DNA from 4 places in the Pseudomonas spirodelae genome. Region 4 is predicted to be linked to each of the others. Evidence: riboswitches for the same ligand, from Rfam matches in the RefSeq annotation. Region 4 holds a riboswitch; each other region holds the start of a gene.

Region 1 (4,107 bases), on a different contig from region 4:
CTGGGCAATTGGTCGAACGCCTCCAGCGAGGTCGAATTCCGTGGCGCACTGGCTTGGATGGTCGGCGAAGAAGGGCGCGGCGTGCCGACGATTATTGAGATGGTCGCGCTAACCCGCTTCGACTGCATGATCGGCTCCAGCGCCCTGATGCGTCAGGCGCTGACCCAGGCCGCGCATCACTGCGCCCATCGCCAGGTCGGCGGTCGCGTGCTCAGCGAGCAGCCGCTGATGCAGAACGTTCTGGCCGACCTGGCTCTGGAAAGTGAGGCGGCGCTGGCGTTAACCCTGCGCATGGGCAAAGCGCTGGACAATCCGCACGACGAACAGGAGGACAAGTTCGCCCGGCTGGTCACCGCCGTGGGCAAGTATTGGATCTGCAAGCGGGCGCCAGCGATGATCAACGAGGCCGCCGAATGCATGGGCGGTGCCGGTTACGTTGAAGACACCATTCTGCCGCGTCTGTACCGCGAAGCACCGGTTAACTCGACCTGGGAAGGCTCGGGCAATGTGCAGTGTTTAGATGTGCTGCGCGCGCTGTCCAAAGAGCCGGGCGTGCTCGATGCGCTGTTTGTCGAATTGGGCGATGGCCATGGTGATGCGCGTTTGAAAGCCCATATCAGCAAGCTGCAGGCGGACTTTCGCGACACCGCCGACATCCAGTATCGCGCCCGTCAACTCACGGAAGATGTAGCCCTGGCGCTGCAAGCCAAGTTGCTGCTGGAGGCCGGTCATGCCGCGGTATCCGATGCCTTTATCGCCAGCCGTCTGGGCGGCCAAGGTGGCCGGGTTTATGGCACGTTGCCGCGCGGTATTGATGTCGACGCTCTGATAGCGCGCGGTGCAGCGCATCTGCTTTAGGGCTTCGACCTCTCTAGCATGGGTGTTTGTGCGAATTGTGGGGTGCGCCTGAAACTTCAGTCGGGCCCTGCTTCGGGTTCTGTCATTTCTGCGTGCAGCCGGGTAAGGTGGCCGCCGATGGTTCCGCAGCGTGTTACGCGAGTGGATGAAAAGGGAACATGGTGGGTACAGCAACACGTACCGAAGCCATGGCTGCCCCCGCAACTGTAAACGGTGAGCGACGCCCATATGCCACTGGCCGCAAGGTTGGGAAGGCGGGTGAAGTATTAAGCCGTGAGCCAGGAGACCTGCCATCGACGCCGGGCACGATGCCCAATCCCTCAATCCAGATCATCGCGCGGTGGGCGCGGTACAGGAATCTCTATGCACATCGAACCCGAAGTTGTTACTGGCGCCAAACTCTTCCTCAGTTATGCCACCGCCGCAGGTGCCCTTGGCCTCACGGCCAAACTTGCCTTCGACAGCATCCGCAGTAACGGCGGCGTTGCCGCTCTGGCCTTGCGTAGCCTGCTGACCACTGCGTTGGTGTTCTGTTTCTTCGAAGTCTTCCCGCATCAGGCGGTGGGCGTTTCCGAGGTGCACCTGATCCTCGGCTCGACCCTGTTGCTGCTGTTCGGCGCGGGTGCAACGGCTGTCGGTCTGTCGCTTGGTCTGCTGCTGCAGGGTCTGCTGTTCGCGCAGTTTGACCTGCCGCAATACGGCATGAACGTCACGACCTTGCTGCTGCCATTATTCGGCATCCACCTGCTGGCCAAGCGCATCATCGCGCCGGGCACCGCCTATGTGGACCTCTCCTACAAGCAGGCCCTGGCACTGTCGACGGCCTATCAGGGTGGCATCGTTGCCTGGGTGGCTTTCTGGGCGGTCTATGGCAACGGTTTCTCCGGCGAGAACCTGGTGGCAGTAGGCAGCTTCGGTCTGGCCTATATGAGCGTGATCCTGATCGAGCCACTGGTCGACCTTGGCGTGCTGGCCGCTGCCAAGGCGTTCTCTGGTTATAGCCGCGCTCCGCTGTTCAATACACGCCTGCACCAGCCAGCCTGATCAGTCCCTGCCAGCTTGCTGGAGTTGCGCTTCAGTGGCCCGGACGGGCTGCTGATGCGCAGCTTAGCCCTAGGCTGAACAGTGATCGCCTGCCAGTTAAGGCTGCCTTGGCGTGTGGTAAAACGCGCCGCGCGGCTTAATACCTGGCGCAGTTGCTGCGCGTTGGCGGTGCTGGTTGCTTGGTTTGCCCCATGGGTATGCCGGGCACGTGACCCGCTGGCGCGCTGCCCCCATAACCGCTGCTCAAGAACTTGCAGGCGCTGCTCAAGTAGCCTGCCTGCGCAGGCAACGCCGCGCTATCGCCCGTGCCGCGTATCAGGGCAAGATAGAGCCATTCTGTTCAGCCAGGAAGGTGCCTTGTGAACCCTTGTTCCGATGACTTTATTGTTGCCAATACCGCTGAAGAGGCGGTGGATCGACTGGCCGCCCTGCATCTGCACGCGACTAGTGGCTTGAGTGCGGCGCTTAAGCGCTACTTGAAAGAGCGCATCAAGCCCGACGCCGCTGAGCAGTGCCAGTTCCGTTATCCCGAGTTGCGCCTGACCTACCTCTGTCAGGGCGAGGCGCCGACCACGGTGCGCGCCTATGCCAAGGTGCAGGTGCCCGGCACCTACAGCGTCACCGTGACTCATCCGGCGGCGTTCCGTAAGTACCTGCTGGAGCAGTTGTGCCCGCTGATGAATGACTTCACCGTGAAGGTCGAGGTGGGCGTCAGCCAGCAGAATATTCCTTACCCTTATGTGGTGGAGCAGGGCGATGAGCTGGCCGGCTCCGGGGTGACGGCAGCCGAGTTGGTGCGGGTATTTCCCAGTACCGACTTGTCTGCGGCCACCGATGGCACCGCCGACGGTTTGTATGACTGGGAAAACACCGACCCGCTGCCGCTGGCGCTGTTCGATGCTGCGCGGGTGGACTTCTCTCTGCGTCGTCTGGTGCATTACACCGGCAGCGACTGGCGCCATGTACAGCCGTGGATTCTGCTGACCAACTACCACCGCTATGTTGACCAATTTATCCGCCATGGTCTGGACATGCTGGTCGGTGAGTCGCGGTTCACCCGTATGGTGCTGCCGGGCAATGTGGTGATCCAGCGCGGCATGGCCGAAGGCGAAATGCAGGCGATTATCGAGAATGTCATCTGGCACCGTTACCAGATGCCGGCCTATCACCTGCAGGCGGATGATGGTCACGGCATCACCCTGGTCAATATCGGCGTCGGGCCCTCCAACGCGAAGAACATCACCGATCACCTAGCCGTGCTGCGTCCGCATTGTTGGCTGATGATCGGCCACTGCGGCGGGCTGCGGCAGTCGCAAACCATCGGCGATTACGTGCTGGCTCACGCCTACATGCGCCGCGACGGCATTCTCGACCGCGTATTGCCGCCGCATATTCCCCTGCCGGCCCTGGCCGAAGTGCAGCAGGCATTGCAGGCGGCGGCGCGACAGGTGACGGGTGAAGAGGGTGATGAATTGAGGAAGCGCCTGCGCACCGGCACCGTGCTGACCTACGACGACCGTAACTGGGAGTTGCGCTGGGCGCAGGAACGGCCGCTGATCAACCTGTCGCGCGCCGTGGCAGTGGACATGGAAAGCGGCACCGTCGCCGCGCAAGGCTATCGCCTGCGGGTGCCCTACGGCACCTTGCTGTGTGTCTCGGATAAACCGCTGCACAGCGAGATCAAGTTGCCGGGCGCGGCCGGGGCGTTCTACGAGCGCGCGGTGACCCAGCACCTGCACATCGGTATCACCGCCCTGGACCTGCTGCGTAACCAGCTCAACTCGCTGCACTCGCGCAAGCTGCGCAGCTTTGATGAGCCGCCGTTTCGTTGATGCAACAGGCGTCAGCTCAGGCGTAGATGAAAAATCGGGAAGGGCCGCCCGCCGTCATCCAGCGGTGAGCGGCGGTCCACCACGAAGCCCTGACTCAGGTAGAACCCCAGTGCTTTGGGGTTCTGTTCGTTGACGTCCACTTGCGTCGCGCTCAGATGCGTCACTGCATGCTTGAGCAGTGCGCGACCAACGCCTGTGCCGTGGCTCAGTGGGTCGACGAAAAGCATTTCTACCTTGCCCTCGGCATAGCCGAGAAACCCGCTGATATTGCCATCCTCGCCACGGATGCAGCTGAGCTGAACCTGAGGGAAGTACTGCCCAATCAGTAAGGGTTTGAGCAGCTGAATGTCGTGCTCTTCGAGAAAGTCATGGG
Region 2 (4,107 bases), on a different contig from region 4:
TCCTGCAACACGCGGCGGACTTTCTCGAAGTTGCGCCCGAGCTTCATCACCACGGAGGCTTCGGCATCGCGCAGGCGCTGCTTGAGTTCATCTTCTGGCAGCACGCCGGAGAGCACGCTCAAGCTCTGGTTGCGGTATACCAGCGGGGTGCCGAGCACCGAGGCGCAGCCGAGCATGGAGCACACGCCGGGCACCACTTCCACGTCGTACTGGCCGGCCAAACGGTCGTGCAGATACATGTAGGAGCCGTAGAAGAACGGGTCGCCTTCACAGATCACCGCTACGTCGTGGCCAGCATCCAGTCGTGCAGCGATTTGCACGGCGCAGGTGTCGTAGAAGTCGCTGATCACATCCTCATAGCTTAGCGGCGCGGCGAGCTTTTCTGTGGTCACCGGGTAGACCAGCGGCAGGCGCTGCTGGGAGTCGGTCAGGTGCGCTTCGATAATGCCGAAGGCGTTGCCGCCCTGACCGACGTTGGCTTTGGCCTTGGCCACAAAGTAGCCAATCACCGCTGCCGATTGCAGCAGGCGCAGGGCCTTGAGGGTGATCAGCTCGGGGTCGCCGGGGCCGACGCCGATGCCTAGCAGGCGGCCTTTTTGTACGCTCATCACTCCACCTCCGTGGCCAGGGCGTTGACCGCCGCTACCGCCATGGCGCTACCGCCACGGCGGCCGCGCACGATCACATAGGGCACGCCGCGGCTGTCGGCGGCCAGGGCGTCCTTGGATTCTGCCGCGCCGATAAAGCCCACCGGCATACCGATGATCAACGCCGGTTTTGGCGCGCCGGCATCGAGCATTTCCAGCAGGTAGAACAGTGCGGTGGGGGCGTTGCCGATCACCACCACGCTGCCTTCCAGGTGCTCGCGCCAATGTTCCAAGGCGACGGCCGAACGGGTATTGCCGAGTGCGCGTGCTTGCTCAATCACACCGTCGTTATGCAGGGTGCAGATCACCGGGTTGTTGGCGGCCAGGCGCGGGCGGGTGATGCCTTCGGCGACCATCCGCGCATCGCAGAGAATCGCCGCACCCTTGGCCAGCGCGGCGCGGCCGGCGGCCCCGGCACCGGGGGAGAAGCGCAGGTCCTGCACCACATCGACCATGCCGCAGGCGTGGATGACGCGCACGGCGAGCTTTTCCAGATCGGCCGGGATGTTGCTGAGGTCCGCCTCGGCGCGGATGGTGGCGAAGGACTGGCGGTAGATTTCCTGGCCGTCGCGGATGTACTCAAGCATCGCTGTTTCCTGTTGCGCAGTGGGCGGCGAACCAGTCGCCGGCCTCGTCGATAGTCATGGCGCTGGCCAGCAGCTGGCCGAAACCGGCCACCTCGGACGTGCGTTGATAGAGCTGGTAATGCCCGGCGCTGCTGGCCAGCAAGGTAAAGGGCGCGGTATGCGCGGCGGCGCAGGAGCGCGTGCAGGCGCTGAGATGCACCTGCGGCCGCGCTGTGCTGGCGCGCAGGCGCTTGGCGAGCAGCAAGGCGTCGGCTTTGCTGTCGGCCAGGCCCTTGGCGCAGGCGGCTGAGCCGGTGCAGGCGATCAGATTGCTAAGTGGTTCCTGCGCATCGATCAGCAGGCCCAGTTCGGCCAGTTTGTGCAGCAGGTAGTCTGCCGATTGCTCGGGGATATTTGGTAGCAGCAGACCCTGCCAGGGTGTCAGGCGCAGGCTGGCATCGCCAAATTGCTCGGCCAGATCCGCCAGGGCGTTGAGTTGCGAAGCATCGATTCGGCCCAGACGCGCGCTGGCAGCGACCATGCACAGGCCCGCCTGCTGCTGCGGATAAATGCCGATTGCCGCACCCTGGCTGACGGGTGTGCGCGGCCAATCGGTCGGAGCCGTTTGCACGCTAAAGGGCAGACGCGCTTGCAGCTGTTGCAGCAGCTGGCTGGGCGTCATCACACCGAGCAACTGGCGCATCCGGCTGTGTTCGCTCCCAGCCAGATCGAGGAACAGCCTGAGCAGTTGCTCCACCAGCGGCACGGCTTGCTCAATGTCGACCACACCCAGTGGCTTGTCAGTCGGGCAGCCAGCCAGGCCAAAGGCCAGTCGAGCTGGCGAGCCGGACAGGGCGCTAAGCCAGATATCGTGGGGGTGTTGCAGCATCGTCAGGGCTTCGCCGCCGTCGAGCTGAATGGCGAATTTGGCCGAAAGCGCATGCAGTGCTGGGGTGTTTTGCAGCAGATCGAGCAGCGTGGCGGCCAGCGGCCGGGTGTCGAGCAGGGCATGCGGGTCAAGGCCGGCGGCGGGGCTGAGCAGCAAGTTGCGCACATCATCCGCTGCCGGGTTGCTGGGGCCGAGACCGGCAGCGAGCAGGCGCTCGATCAACTCGGCCTGCTGACCAGCCAACACGCCACGAATCTGCAGATTGCTGCGGTTGGTCAGCTCCAGCACACCGCTGGCGCAGCGTTCGGCCGCCTCGGCGATGGCGCGTGCCTGTTTGCTGCTGAGTACGCCGCCGGCCAGCTTGACCCGACAGATACCACCGTCCAGCGCCTGAACGATACGCAGCAGGCCGGGGCACGCGCTGGGGCGTGGTAGTGACGGATCTATGGTGGTGGAATGGTCGCGCAACGGATTCACCAACAACAAAGACGCGGCGACCGAACCAGCAGAGTTCACCCTGGCACAGGGGAACTCAATGGCATCGGTACACCCCGCCCGATGTTGGCACTCGCGACTAGCGTCGTCGGCAGGTCTCCTGGCTGACAGGTCATCATCTGCCGCGGCCTTCCCAGTTTCCCAGTGGCGCAGTTGCGGCAGACTCGCTGTTTACAGTTGCGGGGGCAGCCACGGTTTAACCGTGTTCCCTCTTAGGCCCGTTAGGGCACCGACGAAGGCTGTATTATGCCCGCTTTGTCTAACGCGCAGACACCCTTGCTCGTCAGGCGGGTACAGAGGAGTGGCTATGACGGCCTGGTTAACCCTGGTTGGGATCGGTGAAGACGGCTACGCCGGCCTGGGTGAGGCGGCGCGCCAGGCGCTGAGCGAGGCGCAGTGCATTGTCGGCGCGGCGCGGCAACTGGCGCTGTTGCCGGCCGCGTTACCGGGGCAGCACGAGCTGTGGCCCAGCCCATTCAGCCTAGAGCCGCTGCTGGCGCGACGCGGTACGCCAGTCTGTGTGCTGGCTAGCGGTGATCCGCTGTTTTATGGGGTTGGCGCGAGCCTGGCGCGGCAGTTGCCGGCTGAAGAGCTGCGGGTGTTCTCGTCGCCTTCGTCAGTGTCCCTGGCCGCCGCCCGCATGGGTTGGCCGCTGCAGGAGGTGACGGTGCTGTCGCTGGTGGCGCGGCCGTTGGCGGCGCTGCAGGCGCAGATTTTCCCCGGCGCGCGGCTGCTGCTGTTGAGCAATGACGGCGACAGCCCGGCGGCGGTGGCCGAATTGCTGCGTGCGCGCGGTTTTGGCCCCAGCCGGCTGACCGTACTGGAACACCTGGGCGGCGCTCAGGAACGGCGCATCGACGGCTTGGCTAGTGACTGGGTGCAGGTGCGGGTGGCTGACCTCAATCTGCTGGCGGTTGACTGTGTGGCGGGCGCCGAGGCGCGTTTGCTGCCGCTGACGCCGGGTTTGCTGGATGACGCTTATCAGCACGACGGCCAGCTGACCAAGCGCGATGTACGCGCGATCACCCTGGCGCGTTTGGCTCCAAAACCCGGCGAACTGCTTTGGGATGTTGGCGCCGGCTGCGGCTCCATCGGCATCGAGTGGATGCGCACACACCCCAGCTGCCTGGCCATCGCCATTGAGGCCGACGCTGGGCGTCAGGCGCATATCCAGCACAACCGCGACGCCCTTGGCGTGCCCGGCCTGCAACTGGTCGCCGGTCGCGCGCCCGAAGCATTGGCTGATTTGGCCGCGCCGGATGCGATTTTTATCGGTGGCGGGGTGACCATTCCCGGCATGCTGGAGCAGTGCTGGGCCAACCTGAAACCGGGCGGTCGGCTGGTGGCTAATGCCGTCACCCTGCAAAGCGAAGCGGCGTTGGTGGCCTGGCGTGAGCAGGTGGGCGGTGAGCTGACCCGCATCAGCGTGGCCCAGGCGCAGCCGCTGGGCGGTTTCGACACCTGGCGCAGCGCCCTGCCGATCACTCTGCTGCAAGTACGCAAGCCGTGA
Region 3 (4,107 bases), on a different contig from region 4:
GCCGTCGCGAGCAGATGGGCAGCCTGCGCCAGAAGGACGGCATCGCCGCCTTCCCACGCCGCTCGGAAAGTGAATACGACACCTTCGGCGTCGGCCACTCCAGCACCAGCATCAGCGCGGCGCTCGGCATGGCCATTGCGGCGCGCATGCAGGGCAGCAAGCGCAAATCAGTCGCGGTGATCGGTGATGGCGCGCTGACCGCCGGCATGGCCTTCGAGGCGCTAAATCACGCCAGCGACGTCAAAGCCAATATGCTGGTGGTGCTCAACGACAACGACATGTCGATCTCGAAAAATGTCGGCGGCCTGTCCACCTACCTGGCCAAGATCCTCTCCAGCCGCACCTACGCCAATATGCGTGAAGGCAGCAAAAAAGTTCTGTCCAAACTGCCCGGTGCCTGGGAGATTGCCCGTAAAACTGAAGAGCATGCCAAGGGCATGCTGGTCTCCGGCACCCTGTTTGAAGAACTCGGCTGGAACTACATCGGCCCGATCGACGGCCACGACTTGCCAAGCCTGCTCGCCACCCTGCGCAATATGCGTGACCTCGACGGCCCGCAGTTCCTGCATGTGGTGACCAAGAAAGGTAAGGGCTTTGCGCCCGCTGAAGTCGACCCGATTGGCTATCACGCGATCACCAAGCTGGAGCCCATCAACGCCCCGCCCGTGGCCAAGCAGCCCACAGGCCCTAAATATTCCAGCGTATTCGGTCAGTGGCTGTGCGACATGGCCGCGCAAGACCCACGCCTGGTCGGCATCACCCCGGCGATGAAAGAAGGCTCGGATTTGGTGGCGTTCAGCGAACGTTACCCCGAGCGCTATTTCGACGTCGCCATCGCCGAACAACATGCGGTCACCCTGGCCGCCGGCATGGCCTGCGACGGGGTTAAGCCGGTGGTGGCGATTTACTCGACCTTCCTCCAGCGTGCCTATGACCAGCTGATTCACGATGTCGCCGTACAGCACCTCGACGTGCTGTTCGCCATCGACCGTGCCGGGCTGGTTGGCGAAGACGGCCCGACCCACGCCGGCAGCTTCGATATTTCCTACCTGCGCTGCATCCCCGGTATGCTGGTGATGACGCCGAGTGATGAAAACGAACTGCGCCGCATGCTCACCACCGGCCACCTGTTCGATGGCCCGGCAGCCGTGCGCTACCCGCGCGGCACAGGCCCTAATGCGACCATCGAACCAGGCCTTGAGCCCCTTGAAATCGGCAAAGGCATTATCCGCCGCCAGGGCAAGCAAACCGCCCTGCTGGTGTTCGGCGTACAGCTGAGTGAGGCGTTCAAGGTCGGTGAAGCGCTGGATGCCACTGTGGTCGACATGCGCTTTGTCAAACCGCTGGACGAAGCCCTGGTACGTGAACTGGCCGCCAGCCATGAACTGCTGGTGACGATTGAAGAGAACAGCGTGATGGGCGGCGCCGGCAGTGCGGCCAGCGAATTCCTTGCCCGCGAGAACATCCTCAAACCGCTGCTGCACCTCGGCCTGCCTGACTACTACGTCGAGCACGCCAAGCCCACGCAGATGCTCGCCGAGTGCGGGCTGGATGCCGCCGGTATCGAAGCGGCCATACGCGCCCGGCTCGCATTTCAGGCTGTATGAGTACCGCTCATCCCGCGCTGAACCTAGCTCGCTTGTAATAGATTTAACCGCGCATTAAGGTGCGCGGCGTTTTACTTCCGCCAAGGTGCGCCCTTTATCCGTAAAGCGGCGTTAAACGGGAAGCCGGTGCGCTCATAAAGAGCTATTCCGGCGCTGCCCCCGCAACGGTAATCGACCGCAGAGCGAATCTGCACGTCGCCTCACACGTGCCACTGGAGCAATCTGGGAAGGACGAGGCCACGCACGTCGAGAGTCCGGAGACCGGCCTTGCTGGATGTGACGGGTGTTGCGGAGGGCATCACCGTCAAGCTCAGGCTGCGCCCGCGCGCCCGTTCTTGCCCCTGCCCTCCTCAAAAGTCTTTCGACCTTTTGAGGATTCTCTAAATGAAAATGTCCCGCCTTGCCCTGGCAGTGGTGCTAGCGCCGAATCTCGCCCTGGCTGCTACCGATACCAGCAGCTATGAATTACCGCCGCTGGTGATCACCCGCGCCACTGCGCTAAAAGCGCCGGCACCGGCCAGTGTTAAGGTCATTGATCGCAAGCAGATTGAAGAAACTGCGGCTTCATCACTTATTGATGTGCTACGGGCTCAAGCCGGCTTGCAGATACGCGACACCATGGGCGACGGCAACCGAGCCGCTCTAAGTTTGCGCGGCTTTGGCGAGAACGCGGCGAACAACACATTGGTGCTGGTTGATGGGCGTCGCCTCAACCAGCCCTCACAGGCAGGGCCAGACTTTAACAGCGTGCCACTGGCCAACATTGAGCGCATCGAGATCATTCGCGGGGCGGGGACGGTGCTTTATGGTGACCAAGCCGTCGGCGGGGTGATCAACATCATTACCCGCACGCCCTCTAGCAATGAAGCCTATATCGAGAGCAGCATCGGCAGTCACGACCTCGAAGCCTACCGCGGCCATATCAGCCAACAGCTGGGCGCCGGCTTCTCGTTGTATGCGAGCGGCGAAACCCGCAACACCGATAACTACCGCGACCACAACAACGCCAACTACAGCAACGCCTTTGCCCGCCTACGTTATGACCATGACAGCGGCCATGCGTTATACGAATACCAGACGGTGAATGATGAGCTGTTGTATCCAGGAAGCTTGAGCCTTGCCGAACGCAGGGCTGACCGCAAAGCCAGCTATGACGCAAACAGCAATGGCTACAACAACAGCAAAACCCAAGTTCACCGCTTTGCGCTTGAACAACAGCTAGACAATGTTTGGACCACCCATTTCGATTACAGCCAGAGCGATCAAGACGGTATCGGAAGCTTCAACTACGGGTCATTCGTTTCGCCGTTCATCCAAGGCACCCGTATAGAAACGTTTAGCCCGCGTATCACCGCACGCTTCGACAACAGCCTTGGCAATGCAGAATGGCTGCTGGGCCACGACCACATCAGCAGCGATTACGAGTACAACGCCACCGCATTTCAGCAAACACTGCGTGACTGGTATACGCAGTTCAGCCAGAGCCTCGGTAATGACGTGACGTTGACCCTGGGCTATCGCAATAGCGAAGCCGACGACAACAATAAATCGGAACAACTCAAACATCGCGATAACGAAGACAGCACCAGCATTGGCTTGAGCTGGCAAGCTAATCAACAGACCCGCGTGTTTATCAAGCGCGAGGATGTACTGCGCTGGGCCAACGTTAACGACAATGCCTTTACCTTGCCTGACGTCGTCTTTCTTAAACCACAAACCGGCGTCTCGTGGGAAAGCGGCATCGAGTGGCAAGACGGCGTCCAGCGCTACCAAGCGACGCTATATCGAATGGATCTACAAGATGAGCTGATGTACGACTCCGAGATCGTTAACCCGCTTGGTTTCCAAGGTAAGGGTGCCAACATTAATCTGGATAAGACTCGCCGCGACGGACTGCTATTGGAATCAGAGCGCCAACTAACTAAGCGCTTGAGCATTGGCGGCCAATACAGCTTTACCGATGCGCAGTACCGCGCGGGCAGTTTCAAAGGTAACGACGTGCCCTGGGTTGCGCCGCATAGCGCTAGCGCTCACCTGAGCTATGAAATCCTGCCAGGGCTGAAAAGCTATGTGGAAGCGGTATACACCGGGAATCGCTACTACTCAGGCGATGATGCCAACAGCCAGCAAAAAGCCGGTGGTTACACCCTTCTCAACGCCGCGCTCAGCTACGACTACAGGCAATTCAATAGCAAGCTGCGGGTTAATAACCTCACCGGTAAGCAATATGATGCCTTTGGCTTTATCAACAGCCGCTACCCGGCTCCAGAAGAACAGGTACAGCTAAGCGTCGGCTACCGTTTCTAGCCACGCAGCACCTACAAGAAGGCCGCCTATTGGGCGGCCTTCTTGCTTTCACGACTCACTCGGCCGCTGCCAACTGCTCACAGAGTTTCTCCATCGCCCCCAACATCTGGAAGCTTGGTCGCTCCATGCCCTCGTCGGGCACTAACCAGAGTTGCTTTAACTCGACAGCGCGCACCACTGGCCACTTACGCCA
Region 4 (4,107 bases):
TTTAGAGCCATAGAATTTGCAAATGCATGTCATAGAGGGCATAGTCGCGCTCTTGTGAAATCAACCGACACGGTCGTGCCCATGCTCCAACGCCTCGCACCCCTCGTGCCTATCGCACTTTCCCTGGTCCTGGCCGCCTGCGCCAACCATGCTCCGCAACCGGAGCTGACCACTCAATCTTCAGTGTTCTCCTCGACAGACCTTGCCGAGTTTGATGAGCAAGCCAAAGAAGCCGCCCTTGGCGATTTCACCGAAGAAAAGGCCTACAAACTCCCGCAACTGGCTGACGGCATTCTGTCCCACGGTCTGTCACTGGTAGGTACGCGCTATCGCTTTGGCGGCGGCTCGGTAAGTTCCGGCTTCGATTGCAGCGGTTTTATCGGTTACCTGTTTAAAGAAGAGGCCGGCCTGAAGTTGCCGCGCTCGACCCGCGACATGATCAATATCGACGCCCCATTGGTGGAGCGTGATGACCTTAAGCCGGGCGATCTGCTGTTCTTTAGCACCAACGGCCGTGGTCGCGTCAGCCATGCCGGCATCTATATGGGCGATGATCAATTCATCCATTCTTCCAGCAGTCGCAGCGGCGGTGTGCGGGTCGATAGCCTGGATGATCGCTACTGGAAGCGCACCTTTATCGAGGCCAAGCGGGCCTTGGCGCTGGCGCCAACCGAGTCCCTCGTACGTAACCCTTGAGTGCGGCGTGCAGCGGCCGCAACGTTAAGGCCGCTGCAGCCAGCATCCTGTCTGACGCATATCGATAGATTTCAACAACCTGCCAAGCAAAGCTAAAGCTTGCACTCGCATGTGCAAGCCGGCAGAGTAGGGCGCATCCCGGCTCAGGATCGCCTTATCCATGACCGCATTCTCCCGTATCAGCTTGATTGTGTTGGCCGCGCTGCTTAGCGCCTGCGCGAGTCAAGCGCCCGCGCCAACCCCGCAACCCACTGTTTATCAGCCCATCAGCAGCTTTAACGGCAATGCTGATGATGTGCTATTTCGTGCGTTGGGCTTGGTGGGCACGCCCTATCGCTATGGCGGTAATACCCCCGAAGGCGGCTTCGATTGCAGCGGCTTGATCGGTTTTGTTTACCGCGATGCCGCAGGCATCAAGCTGCCGCGCACTACCCGTGAGCTGATCAGCATGCGCGCACCGGGCATTGGGCGCGACGCGCTGCAAAGCGGTGATCTGGTGTTTTTTGCCACCAGTGGCGGCAGCCAGGTCAGCCATGCGGGTATTTATGTCGGCAATGGCCGTTTCGTGCATGCGCCCTCCAGCGGCGGCACTGTGCGCCTGGACAGCCTGAGTAATACGTATTGGCAGCGTACTTACTTGAATGCCAAGCGCGTGTTCACCCCAGAGCTGGCGGGTAACCCCTGAGGCCCAGCCCAGAGTATTTGTAGAGGGGCTTTTATGACCACTCAAACGCTTAATCTCGATGCTGATCTCTATCAGTACCTGCTGGATGTATCGCTGCGCGAGACGCCACTGCTCAAGCGTCTGCGCGACGAAACCGCTCTGCTGACTCATTCACGCTGGCAAATCGCCCCCGAGCAGGGCCAGTTTATGACCTTATTGGTACAGCTGATCGGCGCGCGGCGGATTGTCGAAGTCGGCACCTTTACCGGTTACAGCGCTATCTGCATGGCCCAGGCCATGCCGAGCGATGGCCGCTTGATCTGTTGCGATATTCCCGGCGACTACAACGCCACGGCCAAACGTTACTGGGCTGAGGCGGGCCTCGCTGAGCGTATTGAGCTGCGGCTGGCGCCGGCGCTGCAAACACTTGAGGCGCTTGCTGCTGAGGGGCTGGCAGGGCGAATTGATCTGCTGTTTATCGATGCCGATAAAGCCAACTACCCGGCTTATTTGGAGCACGCCCTGCGCCTGGTACGTCAGGGTGGGCTGATCCTATTCGACAACACCCTGTGGAGTGGTCGGGTACTTGAGCTGTGCCCCGAGAGCGCTGACACCCGAGCGATTCAGGCGCTCAACCTGGCGCTGCGTGATGATCCGCGCATCGACCTGTCGCTGCTGCCGCTCGGCGATGGCCTGAGCCTGTGCCGTAAACGCTGACCCGCCGTTGCCTGTATGCCTGAACCGATTCGTCTGCCCGAACAACCCGATGCCTGCGAACTCTGCGCCCGCGCGGCGCTGCTGACGCGCCATCACTTGATCCCCAAGGCGCTGCATAACAAGGTCTACGTACAAAAGCGCTTCGGCAAAAATGAGCGCATCAGCGCCACGCTCTGGGTGTGCCGTGCCTGTCACAACCAGATCCACCGGCTGTTCAGCGAAAAAGAGCTGGCGCTGATCTACAACAATCGTGACAGCCTGCTCAGTGATGAACGCTTGCGTACCTTTGTTGAGTGGTTGGCAAGCAAGCCGGCGGGTTTTATGCCGCGGCATTGAGTGGCACGTGAGGCGTCGGTGCTATGCGCGGCGTTATGCGTTGACGCTCTGTATGCAAGTCTCTACCCTGCGCGCCTGCAACAGGTGCCCCAAACGCATAGCGTTCAAAGGGTGAAACAGGGAAGCCGGTGCGTTTCGTGTTAACCACGCAACTATTCCGGCGCTGCCCCCGCAACGGTAAACGAGTCAAAGATCGCCACTAGCCACTGTGCCCACCGGCATGGGAAGGCGCGATCCAGGAACCTCAAGGTTCCACTCGTAAGCCCGGAGACCGGCCTGCTGCATCCACGGCATTGCGGAGGGCGTTGCCGGGCTGATGTGGCTGTATTGCTGCTCTATCTGCCTATGCTGTTCTCCCAATGTTTTATTCAGCAGTATCGCGCGGGCGGCGCGATGGAGAATCAGGCATTGTTTCGCACCTTTTATAAACGTCCGGCCGTTCTTTTATGGCTGGGCTGTAGTCCTTTTTTAACTGCACAAGCAGAACCCCTCAACCTCGCTCAGCAGGTGGTCACCGCCACGCGAACGGCTACGCCGTTGGTCTCGGTGGCGTCGAGCAGTGTGATTACCCGTGAAGATATCGAGCGCAGCCAGGCACAGAGCGTGCCTGACATGCTGCGCGGTCTGGCTGGCGTGCAGATCGTTAGCAACGGCGGCCGCGGCAAAAGCACCTCGTTGTACCTGCGCGGTACCAGCGAGAAGCAACTATTGGTGCTGATTGACGGGGTTAAGGTGGGTTCCGCCACCTCTGGTGCTGCCGCCCTGCAGGACATTCCATTGGCGCTGGTCGAACGCATTGAGGTGGTGCGCGGCCCGCGTTCCAGTCTGTATGGTTCCGAGGCGCTTGGCGGGGTGATTCAAATTTTCACCCGGCGCGGCGCAAAGCAGGGGCTCAAACCTTACCTGGCTTTGGGTACCGGCACGCGCTCCAGCTCCAGCGCTAATGCTGGCCTGGCCGGTGGTTCGCAGAACGGCTGGTTTGACCTTGGCGTGAGCAGCGAAGATACCGACGGGATTAATGCCCGCGCTTACCGACCTAGTGCCGCAGGTGCCTACGAGCCAGACGCCGATGGCTATCGCCAGCTGGCCGGTTCACTGCGTGGTGGCTACCGCTTCGTCAACGGTCTGGAACTGGACGGCAGTTGGATGCAATCGAGCATCCACAGCGACCAAGACCTGCGCAGCAGCTCCGGCAAAACCGGGCGCTACAGCTATGCCGATGGAGAGCAACAGGTGCTTGGCGGTCGTGCCCGTTTCACTCCCTTAGAGCCCTGGGATGTGACCTTGCAGGCCGGTCACAGCGAAGATCGCACCGACAACTTCCGTGATGGTGGTTTTTACTCGCGCTTCGACACCGAGCGCTACACCTTTGCTTGGCAGAACGACTTTAGCCTGACGCCCGAGCAACTGTTGAGCCTGGGTTTTGATTACCAGCAGGACCGCATCGACACATCCGACACCTATGCTGAGGACTCCCGCGACAATCGCGGTTATTACACTCAGTACCAGGGCCGTTTCGGTCGACATGGCGTGTCCGTTGGGTTGCGCCGCGACGACAACCAGCAGTTCGGCGAGCACGATACTGGCAACCTAGGCTGGAGCTATGAGCTCAGCGAGCGCCTGACGTTGAGTGCTGCCTACGGCACCGCCTTCCGTGCGCCGACCTTTAACGACCTGTATACCCCGAACAGCGG

What was found. Region 4 has a riboswitch for cobalamin ahead of btuB (TonB-dependent vitamin B12 receptor). Riboswitches for the same ligand answer to the same signal wherever they lie in the genome.
Region 1: it holds a riboswitch for cobalamin, as region 4 does, so the genes downstream of both, SOP97_RS16905 (energy-coupling factor ABC transporter permease) here and btuB (TonB-dependent vitamin B12 receptor) in region 4, are expected to answer to the same signal.
Region 2: it holds a riboswitch for cobalamin, as region 4 does, so the genes downstream of both, cobG (precorrin-3B synthase) here and btuB (TonB-dependent vitamin B12 receptor) in region 4, are expected to answer to the same signal.
Region 3: it holds a riboswitch for cobalamin, as region 4 does, so the genes downstream of both, SOP97_RS18170 (TonB-dependent receptor family protein) here and btuB (TonB-dependent vitamin B12 receptor) in region 4, are expected to answer to the same signal.

Annotation. Positions count from the first base shown of each region.
Region 1 covers NZ_JAYEET010000051.1:29,752-33,858, forward strand. Annotated here, with positions in the region: gene SOP97_RS16900 (acyl-CoA dehydrogenase family protein) at 1-858, shown strand, start outside; cobalamin riboswitch at 960-1,167, shown strand; gene SOP97_RS16905 (energy-coupling factor ABC transporter permease) at 1,222-1,902, shown strand; gene amn (AMP nucleosidase) at 2,262-3,734, shown strand; gene SOP97_RS16915 (GNAT family N-acetyltransferase) at 3,746-4,107, opposite strand, start outside.
Region 2 covers NZ_JAYEET010000036.1:115,123-119,229, reverse strand. Annotated here, with positions in the region: gene SOP97_RS11340 (precorrin-2 C(20)-methyltransferase) at 1-611, opposite strand, end outside; gene SOP97_RS11335 (precorrin-8X methylmutase) at 608-1,234, opposite strand; gene cobG (precorrin-3B synthase) at 1,227-2,570, opposite strand; cobalamin riboswitch at 2,671-2,846, opposite strand; gene cbiE (precorrin-6y C5,15-methyltransferase (decarboxylating) subunit CbiE) at 2,905-4,107, shown strand; gene SOP97_RS11320 (cobalt-precorrin-6A reductase) at 4,104-4,107, shown strand, end outside.
Region 3 covers NZ_JAYEET010000055.1:24,906-29,012, reverse strand. Annotated here, with positions in the region: gene dxs (1-deoxy-D-xylulose-5-phosphate synthase) at 1-1,607, shown strand, start outside; cobalamin riboswitch at 1,674-1,891, shown strand; gene SOP97_RS18170 (TonB-dependent receptor family protein) at 1,992-3,914, shown strand; gene SOP97_RS18165 (cobalamin-binding protein) at 3,970-4,107, opposite strand, start outside.
Region 4 covers NZ_JAYEET010000057.1:104,481-108,587, forward strand. Annotated here, with positions in the region: gene SOP97_RS19530 (NAD-dependent deacylase) at 1-5, shown strand, start outside; gene SOP97_RS19535 (C40 family peptidase) at 82-696, shown strand; gene SOP97_RS19540 (C40 family peptidase) at 857-1,381, shown strand; gene SOP97_RS19545 (O-methyltransferase) at 1,415-2,077, shown strand; gene SOP97_RS19550 (hypothetical protein) at 2,093-2,413, shown strand; cobalamin riboswitch at 2,479-2,707, shown strand; gene btuB (TonB-dependent vitamin B12 receptor) at 2,807-4,107, shown strand, end outside.